Regions from separate parts of the Nitrospina sp. 32_T5 genome, predicted to be linked through region 1. Evidence: riboswitches for the same ligand, from Rfam matches in the RefSeq annotation. Region 1 holds a riboswitch; each other region holds the start of a gene.
What was found. A riboswitch is a leader RNA that binds a small molecule or an ion and turns the genes downstream of it on or off. The one in region 1 is predicted to bind cobalamin.
Positions count from the first base shown of each region.

Region 2: it holds a riboswitch for cobalamin, as region 1 does, so the genes downstream of both, ACTRW9_RS02380 (TonB-dependent receptor plug domain-containing protein) here and ACTRW9_RS12395 (ABC transporter substrate-binding protein) in region 1, are expected to answer to the same signal.
Region 3: it holds a riboswitch for cobalamin, as region 1 does, so the genes downstream of both, cobS (adenosylcobinamide-GDP ribazoletransferase) here and ACTRW9_RS12395 (ABC transporter substrate-binding protein) in region 1, are expected to answer to the same signal.

Region 1 covers NZ_JBQKUO010000004.1:232,771-237,017, forward strand. The annotation lists gene ACTRW9_RS12385 (hypothetical protein) at 1-1,174, shown strand, start outside; gene ACTRW9_RS12390 (alpha/beta hydrolase) at 1,171-1,824, shown strand; cobalamin riboswitch at 1,888-2,054, shown strand; gene ACTRW9_RS12395 (ABC transporter substrate-binding protein) at 2,158-3,141, shown strand; gene ACTRW9_RS12400 (heme ABC transporter ATP-binding protein) at 3,138-3,935, shown strand; gene ACTRW9_RS12405 (FecCD family ABC transporter permease) at 3,935-4,247, shown strand, end outside.
Region 2 covers NZ_JBQKUO010000001.1:528,023-532,269, reverse strand. The annotation lists gene ACTRW9_RS02385 (cobyrinate a,c-diamide synthase) at 1-855, opposite strand, end outside; gene ACTRW9_RS02380 (TonB-dependent receptor plug domain-containing protein) at 914-2,665, opposite strand; cobalamin riboswitch at 2,783-2,944, opposite strand; gene cbiB (adenosylcobinamide-phosphate synthase CbiB) at 2,987-3,970, opposite strand; gene cobD (threonine-phosphate decarboxylase CobD) at 3,967-4,247, opposite strand, start outside.
Region 3 covers NZ_JBQKUO010000001.1:523,331-527,577, reverse strand. The annotation lists gene cobD (threonine-phosphate decarboxylase CobD) at 1-468, opposite strand, end outside; gene bluB (5,6-dimethylbenzimidazole synthase) at 465-1,691, opposite strand; gene cobS (adenosylcobinamide-GDP ribazoletransferase) at 1,688-2,461, opposite strand; cobalamin riboswitch at 2,712-2,896, opposite strand; gene ACTRW9_RS02355 (sigma-54 interaction domain-containing protein) at 3,379-4,247, shown strand, end outside.

The DNA.
Region 1 (4,247 bases):
TCGCGTGGTGATTGAACGCGACGTGTATTTCGATTTTTCCACCCTGCAGGGAGAAACGCTGGAAGACGACCTCGTCCACCGCGACTTCACCATCAACGCCCTCGGCCAGCCGCTGGAAGACTTCATCGAAAAAAAGGATACGGTGCTCGATCCCTTCGGCGGCCTGGCGGACATCGCAAGCCGTAACGTGCGTGCCCTGCCGGGTCCGGTGTTCGAAGACGATCCCCTGCGCCTGCTCCGCGCGTTCCGGTTCGCCAACACGCTGGGTTTCGACATCGATGAAACCACCGCACGGCGCATCACCGAAACCCGCGGTCGCATCCGCACCGTCGCCGAAGAGCGATTGTCCTACGAGTTGCTGATCCTGCTCGGCACTCCCAACTCGCATATCGAACGAATGGTCGATACGGGCCTGCTGTCCGCGCTCATCCCGGAGCTGGCCCTGCATTTCGGCAACGAACCCGGTGGGCCCCTGCCTGAGAGTGGACTTGAGGAGCTCCGCATTCTGGACCGGCTGGAGATTTTGCTCACCGAGACCGAAAAGATTTCTCCGAAACACCGCGGCTACTTCCGCGACCATTTGGAAATCTCGCCGCGACGCGCTCTGCTCAAGCTTGCGCTTCTGCTGCGTCCGCTGGATACGATTCAGAAAACCTTTATCACCGGAACGAAAGCCCGGAACGACACCATTCCTGTCCGCATTTTGAAAGACCTGCGGCTCAGCAATGACCACATCCTCTTCACCGACCGGGCGCTCGCGGTGCATGCCCATCTGGTCGAGCACACCGAAACGCTGGCGGGTGACATCAGGGGAGAGAATCTTTCCGGCATTTATAATCTGTGCAGGCAGGCAGGCGACGATATTTTTTCCGGTGCGATTCTGGCCACGGCTGTTAAGATGGAGACCGGCGACGATCTTCAATCGTTTCTGCTGGCGCTCAACCGGATCCTGGAGTTTTACCTGAACACCTACCGGCCCGCGCAAAAGCATCCCGCGCTGTTGAACGGGAAAACGCTGACTCGCAAGTTTCACCTGTCTCCATCGCCAGCCTACAAAACCATACTCGACCGCGTGGAGGAAGCTCGCGTTCTGGGGACCATCGCCACGCGCGGGGAAGCCGAAGCGTTGGCCGCCGATCTCATTCAGCAACTTCAAATCAAACGGGACACATGAACATGCAATATCAGAACCAGACCTGGCTTGGAAAGAAAGTCATCATCGGGCAGACCGGAATCGATCCTGCCCAACCGGTGAACGTGCTCATCGGGTTTCACGGGGCGGAATCGACTCCGGAGAACATGCTGATCCACGGCAACCGTCTGCAATTGACCAACACCGTCACCGTCTATCCGGAAGGCCCAGTAGATGCAGGCAACAGCGTGTGGAGCTGGTGGCTGGACGGTCCCCGCCAGAAGGAAGCGGTCAGCCAGTTTCTCGACTTCACTGCGGGCATGGTCGACGAAACCCACCGCTTCATGAAGGAACAGAACGTCGCCAACGGATTCCACACCTGCCTGTGGGGTTTTTCCCAGGGCGGCGCGGCGTCGCTGGTGTACGCATTGATGGGCAAACATCCCGTGCACAAGGTGGCGTCCATTTGCGGCTTCCTGCCGGAGTTGCCCGAGATCACCACCAAAAACGCCGCGTCGCAGATTCTCGGCATTTTCGGCGCCAACGACGATGTGGTGCCTTCGTTCCTGGCCGAGCACGCACTGGACGAGATGCAAAGCCACGGTCACAACCTGACCATCAAAGAAACCCCGCAGGGGCACGAAGTGAGCGCCGAGAACATCCAGGACCTGATCCGGTTCCTCGAAGCCTGACCTCTTCCCCCCTTTCTGGGAATTTCGTTGACTTGCCCCAACGTTTTGCTATGCTGATCGCAAATTGAATCGCTGTATTCAGATGTAGGAAAGACGGTGCGAATCCGTCGCGGTGCCGCCGCTGTAACCGGGGACGACACCCGCATCTTGCCACTGTTCCAGGGAACGGGAAGGCGCGGGGAGTAGGACGATCCGGAAGCCAGAAAGCCTGTCTGGATATGCTTCACACACTCTCCGGGACCTGAGAGGTGAAGGTGACATGACCTGTTTCCCTTTCCACCCGGAAAGGGATTTTTTGTTTGGGCCTTCCAGGTTTCCGGTATGGAACCGGATATGACCGAGCGCCCGGCAATCAATCGCTTTCCCAAGCCATCGCTGTTTTCATCGCTCTCCGCATCAGGAACGAATTTCCGAAATGCGTTGGCAGTGGTGTGCCTGCTTGCGTTGCTGGCTTATGCCGGGTCCGCACTTGCGGATTCCCCCCCGAAAGCGCCGCAACGCATCATTTCGATGTCGCCGTCCATCACTGAGTTTTTGTTCGAGCTGGGTGTGGGCGACCGCGTCGTCGGCGTCACCAACTTCTGCAAATACCCACCGGAGGCCTGCACCCGCACGAAAATCGGCAGTCTTCTTCATCCCAGTCTAGAACGCTGGATCACGCTGAACCCGGACCTTGTCATCCACCAGGCCACCAGCCACACGCTCAGAAAAAACGCCCTCAATCTCGGCATCCGCACCCTCGGGGTGGAAATGCAGACCCTCCAGCAAATTTATGAGTCGGTGCGCAAGATGGGGGAGGTTTTGCAGATTGAAGATCGTGCGGAAAAGTTGGTCCACCGCCTCCAGTCCGGAATCGATGACTACCGGGGTAAGCTGAAGGGACACGCTCCCAGACCCGCCCTGCTGATACTGGGCGACAGCAACGAGCCGGGACGCAGTCTGTATGCAGTCGGGCCCAGTTCCTTTCTGGGCGAACTGTTCGCCCTCGCAGGGGCAGAGAACATCGTCACCGACACCATCGCTCCCTACCCGAAGATCAATAAGGAATACATTATCCAACAGTCGCCGCAGGTCATCATCGAAGCCGGACCGGCCATGAACATGACCGCAAAAGAAAAAGCGGCACGGCTTAAAGAGTGGGGGCGTTTTTCCACCATCCGCGCGGTTTCCGTTAATAACATCCATTTCATCGGAGCCGACTACATCCTCATTCCCGGGCCACGCTTGCTGAAAATACTCGACGACTTCGCCCGCGCCCTGCACCCGGAATTATTCGGACGACTGCCGAAATCCACCTCACAGGGAGGACAGGGATGACCGCCGCAATCGCACAACCACTCCTGCGCGCCGAGGGCATTTCGTTCGCCTACGACAAAGACCCCGTCGTGCACGAGGTGTCGCTGGACATTGCGTCGGGCGAATTCGTCGGCATCATCGGTCCCAACGGATCCGGCAAATCCACCCTTCTCAAACTCATGGCGGGCATTCTGGAACCGGACCGTCAGCACGTCCTGTTCTCCGGCCGCGATATCCAGTCCTGCAACCGCAAGCAACTGGCGCAGTCCATCGCGTGGATTCCTCAGGAACACCACATGCCGTTTCCGTTCAAGGTCAGCGAGGTGGTGATGATGGGACGGCATCCGTATCTCTCCGCGTTCACCTTCGAGGGGGAAACCGATTTCGAAATCGTCCGCCGCGCGCTGGAACAGACGCAGACCTCGGTGTTCGCCGAGCGGCTGTTCAACGAAATCAGCGGTGGCGAAAAACAGCGCGTCATGCTGGCCAGCGCCATCGCGCAGGAACCCGAGGCAATGCTATTGGACGAACCGACCTCCGCGCTCGATCTCAAGTACCAGGTGGAACTGTTACGGATTCTGGACGACCTCAACCAGAATCAGAACGTCACCATCGTCGTCGCCATGCACGACCTGCACCTCGCCTCGAAATACTGCCGCCGACTCGTATTACTGAAACAGGGCCGTGTGGTGAAAGACGGCGCGCCGGAGGAAGTCCTGCAGAAATCCATACTGGAAGAAGTTTACGAGATCGGCGTCAACATCTATCGTGATGAAGCCGATGGAAGTTTCCTGATTTCTCCGGGGGATGCGTGATGTGGACTCACACCCACGGACTCACCCCGCGCCGCTACGTGCAGGTGGTCACCGCGTTCTTCCTGCTCTTTCTTTTGATCCTTGGAATCGCGCCGCTGATTGGCCCAACCAGCGTCAACTTGATGAAGGCGTTGTCGCGCGACATCCCGTTCGCAGAAAACGTGGACGCGAACATATTATTCGTCGCCCGCTTTCCGCGCATCCTTTTGGGCGCGCTCACAGGCGGGGCGCTGGCCATCTCCGGCGCGGTCCTGCAGGCGTTACTGCGCAACGATCTCGCCGCGCCGTTCACCCTCGGCATTTCCAGCGGTG
Region 2 (4,247 bases), on a different contig from region 1:
ATATTCGATGGTTCCGCCGTAATGCTCGATCAAATCCAGTGTGTCCTGGTAGATAAAATGAAGGGCGGCGTCCCTGGCGATGGCGGCAGAAAAGGGATTGCGTGAAGGGATGATCGGGAAGCGTTGGTTCTTCGTTTTGGAAGCTGAAATGGACTCCCGGGCGGGTAGGGTGTCCAGGAGGGCGGCGATGTCCAGATGCTCCTCCAGGTGTGCCGCCCACCGTTCATAAATGTCGGCATCCTGTTCCTGCGCAAGATGCAGGCCCAGGTGACGGCTCGGCATTTTTAACTCCTCTCGTACTGGCAGCGCGCCGAGAAACCGTGCCGGGGTCGCGTGCTCGATGGCGTCTTTCAAAATTTTGGCATGGCCGGGCGAGTTCACCCGGTTGGCGATCACGCCAAAGACGTTCACCCGGTCGTCGAATTCCATGTAGCCCTTCACCAGCGCGGCGGCGGAGCGGGCCAGCATGGAACCGTCGATGACCAGGATGACGGGTACGTTGAGCAGGTGCGCGACTTCCGCCGTCGAGCCGGTTGCCTGCGTTGCGTGTGCTCCGTCGTGCAGTCCCATCACGCCTTCGATCACAAAGCGGTCGCCGGGTTCCAGGATCTCCTCAAACAGGTTTCGGACGTATTCGGCCCCGCCCATCCACGAGTCAAGATTGTAGCTGGGATTTCCGGAGGCGAGAACGTGATGGCCGGGGTCGATGTAATCCGGTCCTGCTTTGAAGGGCTTCACGTTGAACCCCCGATTGCGGAAACACCGCATGAGTCCCATGGCAATGGATGACTTGCCCACCGAGGTGTGTGTGCCCGCAATAAGAAGGCCGCAGGCGTTATGATTTTGGGCTGACATAAATCCTTCTTTCCCTGTTTTGAATCTTGTCTGACACGATGTTCCCTTTCATGGAAAATTAAAAACTGTAAACGAATCCCGCGTACCCGGAAATTCCCGCCGTGCCGAATCCGGGGATTTCTTCATAATCTTCATCGAACAGGTTCTCACCGCGCACGGTCAGTTTCCATCGTTCGTTGACGGTGTAGTCCATCGCCGCGCGCACGACGATGTAAGGGTCGGTTCCTGCAGCGCCGTCCAGTGTTTTGCTTTTGTGTGTGACGCCGATGAGGGAGTGCAGGCGGTTTCGCCACCAATGGTGGAGATTGGCATGGAACTTGTGTTCCGCCCGGCGGCGCAGTTGTGTGCGGGTGGAGGCATCGAACGCCTGGTTCCAGGTGTAGTTGGCGGATACTTCAAAGTCCCGGGGCAGGCGGACGGTCAACGTGTTCTCCAATCCGCGCGAAGTGGCCCGGGCGATGTTCTCCGGCCGGAAGGTGGCCAGGCTGAACTGGATCAGGTTTTCAAAGCGGGCATCGAAGTACACGGTGCTGAAGGTGATGTCGCCGTCGAGGAAGGTCTGGTCGAATCCGACCTCCCAGCTGGTGTTCTCTTCGGGTTGCAGGTTGGGATTGGAAAAGCCGGGGAAGAACAGGTCGTTGATTGTCGGTGCGCGAAAGCCTGTGCCGTAGGCGCCGCGAAGGCGGGTTCCGGTTTGATTGAAACGGTAGGCGGCTTCAAATTTGTAGGTGGTGACATCGTCGAATGAGTCGTTGACATCGTGACGGAACCCGGCAGTGATGACAATGGTACCCTCATAATCAAAAATGCCCTGCATGTAGGCGCTTTTGTTGTCGAGCTTGCGGTCCATGCCGTTGGAGAAGTTTTCCCCGGCGCGTACCTGGTACTCGCCGCCGACCAGCACGTTGTAATGGTCGCCTGCCGTAAATTTGTTTTGCAGGTCAAGTGTGCTCGTGCGGCTGATGATGGTGGAGTCGCCTGAAGGCTGGTTGCGGGATTTCACCTGGTCATAGGCAAAATTGGGATTGAGACGGATTTCCCAGAATGGCAGGACTTTGTAGGATACGGGAGCGGCCAGGTAGTACGAATCCTGGGAAGTATGCGGCGGACCGTCCACCTGCCCGACACCAAACACAAAGCTGTCGAAATCGATGCGCGCGTCGATGTACTGGCCGATGAAATCGGCGCGGCCGCGTTTTTCTGCGAAGTCGAGTCCCGTCCGCAGGGAAAACGAGTTGTTGTTGTAACCATCGTTTTCCGTGTTGCCGTTTTGTTCGTTGGCGGAGGAAAATCCCTCGGCGTCGGTGCGTGAAGCGGTGAAGGCGTAATCGAATTGGTCAAACGCGCCCTGGGTGTTGAATGTTTCCTTGAATGTGGCGAAACTGCCGCCTTCGAAGGAGAACCGGTGGGAAGGGGCGCCTTTCCCTTTGCGGGTGACGATGTTGATGACGCCACCCACCGCATCGCCGCCCCACAGCGTGCTTTGCGGTCCGCGCAGGATCTCGATGCGTTCCACGTTATCCGGCTGAATGTGGGCGAAGTTGTAACTGCCCAGCGTGTTGGAGTTCACCTGGACCCCGTCGATCAGAACCAGTGTGGAAGAGGACCCTCCACCGCGCATGAAGATCGTGGTGCTGGAACCCAGCGTGCCGTTCTGCAGGACGTCGAGTCCCAGCTCTTCCCGTAACATATCTTCTATATTGATGTAATTTTTCTCTTCGATCTCCTGGCGGGTGATCACCGTGGCGGAAGTCGGCAACTTTTCCAGTTCCAGAACATCGCGCGCCGCATTGACGGTGATGGGATGCATGACTTCCGCCTCTTCGGTATCGGCCCTCAGGGCCGAAGGGTTGGTATGGGTGAAAAGCAAACAGCAAAAAACAGAAATGAATAAAGAGCGTCGCATTTTCTTTCCTTTCTCTCGAAGGACGAATGCATTTTCCTGCCAGGTATCCTGACTCAGGGTGTAATACCGCCGCGCCTTCCCATCCCCTAGGACAGTGGCTCCTTGCGGCGTCTTCTCCCATTACAGTTGCGGGACAGTGCCGGATTCGCACCGGACTTCCCTGGCAAAAAAATTGGTTGAATGAGATATTGGATTTCTTTTAGGAAACGAATCGTTTGTTGTTGATCATTCTCCCGATGGATTCATGAATATGGCGTACCCGAGGACCCGTGCGGTGATAAAAGCAAACAGAGCCAGCGCCGATGCGGCAAACAACAGGCGGTGGACGGCGGCGATGTCTTCCCGGCCCAACTCTTTGAAAGCCCGGCCCAGCGTGGGCTTTTCAATCCACACTCCCTGGTAAAACTGGCTTCCTCCCAATCGAACTCCCAACGCGCCGGCCGCGGCCGCTTCGGGGATGCCTGCATTGGGGCTGTAATGGTTCTGCCCGTCCTTTCTCATGGTTGCCCATGCACGGTGGGCGTCCTGTCCTGCGATCAATGCCGCCAGCACCAGCAGCAATCCCCCGATTCGTGCTGGTATCCAGTTGGCTGCGTCATCCAGCCGGGCGGATGCCCAGCCGAACTCGCGGTACCGCTCGTTGCGGTAGCCGAACATGGAGTCCAGCGTGTTGACGCATTTGTATGCCATGGCCAGCGGGGCCCCGCCGATGCAGGCGTAGAACAATGGAGCAATCACCCCGTCTACCGTGTTCTCAGCAACGGTCTCTACCGTGGCGCGAATGATTTCTTTTTCGTTTAAATTTTTCGTATCGCGGCCGACAATCCAGCTTAAGCTTTTACGTGCTGCGACCAGGTTTTCGGATTCCAGGTGAACCCGCACCGGCCGGCTTTCGTCATAAAGCCCGCGTATCGAAAGCGCGGTGTAAATTAAATATGCTTCCAGGCACCAGCCCAGAGTTGGATGCACAATCTCCGAAAATTCCAATGCCACATCCGTCAAGGCATACGTTCCCGTAACCAGAACGACGTTGGCGACCAGTCCGGTGACCTTCAAACTGCGGAAACGGCCGTAGCATAAAATTTCCAATTTGGTGGCTGCGGTCCCCATCCAGCGTACGGGATGCGGCCATTGCCTGGGATCGCCCAACAACAGATCCAACGCGAAGGCAGCGAGCATCATCGACGCCTGTTCCAATTCGCTGCTCACGTTTTCTGTATGTCATCCAGGCATTCCTTAAGCCCGGCCACCAGCATTCCGTTTTCGTGTGACAAACGCACGGAAACACGGAAATAGCTGGCATCGAGTCCCTCAAAGTTGGCGCAGCTTCTAATCAAAATACCTTTTCCCAGCAGGCGGTAATACAGTTCGAGCGCCGAGGCCTCCGTTACGTCAGCCAATCGGAACAAAATGAAATTTGCGTTTCCAAGAAACGGTTCCACAAGAGGAAGCGATTCGAGACCTTGGAACAAGTGTCGTCTCTGTT
Region 3 (4,247 bases), on a different contig from region 1:
GTCGCAGAGTAAAGAGTGGACCGGTATGCCAAACGCGCGAAACGCTTTTTTGAATTCAGAGAAAAACGGCTCGACGATCAAAACCTCTTTTCCTGGCGACAGGAGATGTGGTAGCAGGTAGATCAATTCCGTCGCGCCGTTCCCGACCATCAATTGCGAAACGGAAATGCTGAGACTTTCACTCAAAGCCTGTTTGATACCGAATGCCGAGGCATCCGGGTAACGCTGGACCTGCGCCAAAGCTTTGCCGATCGCTTTGCACACTTGTTCGGAAGGACCCCACGGATGGATGCTGGTGCTGAAATCAAGCCAGTTCCCGTCCTCATGCTGAAGATCATTCCAGAAAGGTGGCAGAGCGCCACCGTGGTCAGGGAGGAAGCACGTCAACGGATGGGTCCGCGCTAAGGTTTCGGTGTCCGCCGATTCCTTGCTGCTGGAAAAACCGGCCTGCCGGGAATGATGGTTCATGGCCGCGTCTCCACCGTCTGTCCCCAGCGGTTGAAAAAGACCACGTCCTCCAGCGGAAGGCGTTGCGCCCATCCCTTTTCTTCCAGCATGGGTTTGGCATAGTCGGCGGCGGGGTACCCCAGGCACAGGTAAGCCACGGGTTCGACGGATTTTGGCAAAGCGAGGTCGGCCTTCAATCGATCCATTGACAGAATGCTCACCCAGCCGACCCCCACGCCTTCCGCGCGGGCGGCGAGCCACAGGTTCTGCACCGCGCAGCAGGTGCTGAACAGGTCCGTTTCCAGTACCGTGTTGCGTCCGAGGACGTGCGGTCCGCCACGTTCGCGGTCGCAGGTGACAACCACATTGACCGGCGCTTCGCAGATGCCCTCCAGTTTGAGCGAGGAATACAATTCCTGCTTCGCACCGGAATAATTGTTTGCTGCCTCACTGTTGGCATCACAGAAATTCTGAAATACCTTTTCCCTGAGCGCCGAATCGTCGATGACAACAAAATTCCACGGCTGACTGAATCCCACGGAACCGGCGTGGTGCGCGGCGCGCAAAATTCGTTTCAACGTATGCGGAGGGATTGCCCTGGATTGAAAGTGCCGCACATCGCGCCGCTCGAAGATGGCTCTGTACAGCCCGGCCTTGTCCTCCATGGAGAACGGATTGTTGAACCCCTTCCCGTTATCAGGCGAAGGAATTTCTTTGCAAGTGGATTTGAGAACCGTAGCGATGCCGGACACGGTATGAATGACTTCATCGAACCGGGCGGCGATGCGCTGGTTGGCCTCACCCGCCAGATCGCGAAACTCGCGGCCCAGTGGCGAGTCCGGAACAATGCCCGCGCCGACTTCGTTGGTGATGGCGATGACCGTGCCGTCGAACCGTTGACAGACGTCCAGCAGTTCATCCACGCGTCTCAAAATGCTTTCCCGCGTGAGAGAGGCCATCAGCAGGTTGCTCAGCCACAAGGTGATGCAATCCAGCACCACCAGGGAACCGGGAAGACAGGCGCCGTTTGCCAGTGACGACGCGGGGTCCAAAGGGTCCTCAATGGTGGTCCAGCCTGTTCCGCGTTCCCGTATGTGTTTTTCAATGCGAATGTTCATTTCTTCGTCCAGAGCCTGCGCGGTGGCGAGAAACACTTTCGGGCCGGAGTGCAGGGCGGCGAGCTCCAGGGCATGACGGCTCTTTCCGCTTCGGCATCCGCCGGTGATCAGGGTGGTCTGGTTCATAGGAATACAGCCTTTCCAAAAGAGAATTCTCCGGATGAAACGGAAGCGTGGTGGAACGCCGCCCCGGCAACCAGGAGGGCGGTTTCCACCAGTTCCGAAAGCGCACCGAAGGTGTCGCCGGTCATACCTCCGATCCGGCGATAAAAATAGATCAGCAAAAGCGTGCTGACGAAAACCAAAACCAATATGGAGATCAAACCGATGCGAACGTCGAGCGCAAACGGCAAGCCGAGTGGGAGCGCGCACCCCAGGAATGCCGGCGCTTTGGAAGTGGAGTGGAGTGGAGCGCCCATGCCTGTGCCGGCGCGCGCGTCCGGCATCGCAACCAGAGCGATCACCTGAGCCGAACGGGCGAAGGCGGGAGCGATCACCAGCCACCACCACGCCGCTGCCCCGGACAGGCCGTGCAGTGCGGCAACCTTGAGGCCGAGACAGAGAACCAGCGCCACCGCACCCATCACGCCGATGCGCGGGTCTTTCATGATGGCCAGCGATTCCTCGCGCGACCGGTGCGAGAACAGGCCATCGGCGCTGTCGGCCAGCCCGTCCAGATGCAACGCCCCGGTGACGATGGCAAGGAACGCAACGTCCACCACCGCACGCAGGAACGAGGGAAACAACAAGGATGAAACCGTGTCCACGGCAACAAGCATTCCGCCCAAAAGCAGCCCCACCCAGGGGAAATAGAAAACCATGCGCGTGTCGAAGGCGTGGCGGGAAGGCCCGGGCAGGATGGACAGAAACGACAGGGCGGAGAAAAACGCACTCATCGCAGCAATGCCTCCGTCAACCCGAATTTTAATTTGGAAAAAGAAGCCGGGGACCGGAGAAAAACGATACTCGCGGGGCGGACAGGGAACGGGCGTCCCCATACAGGGCGAATGAAATTTGAATGGAATGCAACGTAACAAGCTTCCACCGGAATCCTTGCTTCCAGTGAGAAGTCGGGCATAAAAAAATCCCAGCCTAAAAAAGGATGGGATAGTCGTTCTACCCTCAACCTCTCAGTCCACGAAGAGTTTGAAAATCGTTCGTTCAACAAGGTCTTCTGGCTTCCGGATCGATCTACTCGCCTCCCCCTTCCCATTCGCAGGAACAGTGGTGTGGGAGGGTTTCGTCCCCGGATACAGCGGCGGGCCCGCGACGGATTCGCACCGTCTTCCCTTTTTTGAACAAATCAGATATTCGAATGTGAGCTCATAAATATCAAATCGCTCACTATTGTCAAACAAAAATTCCTGGCCTGGCCTTTGAAGAAACTTTGGGAACCTAGTTCAAAATGAAAACAGCATGCTTTCTTAACAAAATAAAAACAAGAAAAGGAGAAGTGATCGTTAAGGAAAAAAATGGGAAATTGGAATAGGAATCAAAACAAAAAAACAGCTCACCACCTTCCGATATTTATATAAAGCCAATTCGGATTAATATAAATTTTCCTGGGGTCTAAAAAAAATAATAAAAACATCTCACCTCTATTCAATAGATTGAAATAAAAAGGTATGGGCTGTGGAAAACATCACTTGCAGTCCTTATAGGGGAACCGGAAAGGTTGACGTGGATTGGGTGTATGGGGTATGTTTCGGGTACCTCATGATCGAAAAGCCGAACAAGCCTCTCTATTTGCCCGAGTGAACCTTGAATTGATTGTGAACTGGTTCCCTGTATCAAAAGTGATGGAGGACAGGCAATGACCCTGGCAACGGGTAAAAACGGCGCGTCCCCTTCGCGTCCACCCGCTCCTCCCCTGGTTTATGATCCGCTGGATGAAATTGGCCTCATCGGGCATTCCCGCGAGTTCCAGCATGTCCGCGACCTGATTCAGAAATTGTCGCAGTTCGACGCCCCGCTTCTTGTACTTGGCGAAACCGGAACCGGTAAGGAAAGGGCGGCCCGAGCCATTCATTACCTTGGTACGCGGCAGAACTATCCATTTATTCCCGTCAACTGCGGCGCGCTACCCGACACGTTGGTGGAAAACGAATTGTTCGGTCACGCCAGCGGCGCGTTCACCGATGCGAAAGGCGACCAGTCGGGACTCATCGCGCAGGCCGAAGGCGGGACGTTGTTTCTCGATGAGGTGGACACGCTGTCGCCGCGGGCGCAGGTCACGTTACTGCGGTTTTTGCAGGACCAGAATTACCGTCCCCTCGGCGGCAAAAAATTCATTCGCGCCGATGTGCGGGTGATGGCGGCGAGCAACCGCGACCTGCACGCGCTGGTGAGAAAAGGTTCGTTTCGTCAGGATTTGTTGTTCCGCCTGGACATCCTCGACCTGGTCCTTCCTCCTCTTCGCCAGCGTGAACACGATATCGAAACATTGAGCCTCCATTTTCTCGAGCGCTATCGCACCCGTTACAATCTCCCGACGCGCAGTCTGCATCCCGAAACGCTGGAATGGATGCGAACCTACCCCTGGCCGGGCAACATCCGCGAATTGGAAAACTTCCTGCATCGCGCCTGCCTGCTGGCCGACGGCGACCAGATTCGCGTCGCGCCCCTATCGTGCAGTGTGGAAACAGGTTGCGTTTCCGGCGAAACAAGTCCGCCCGGTCCCGT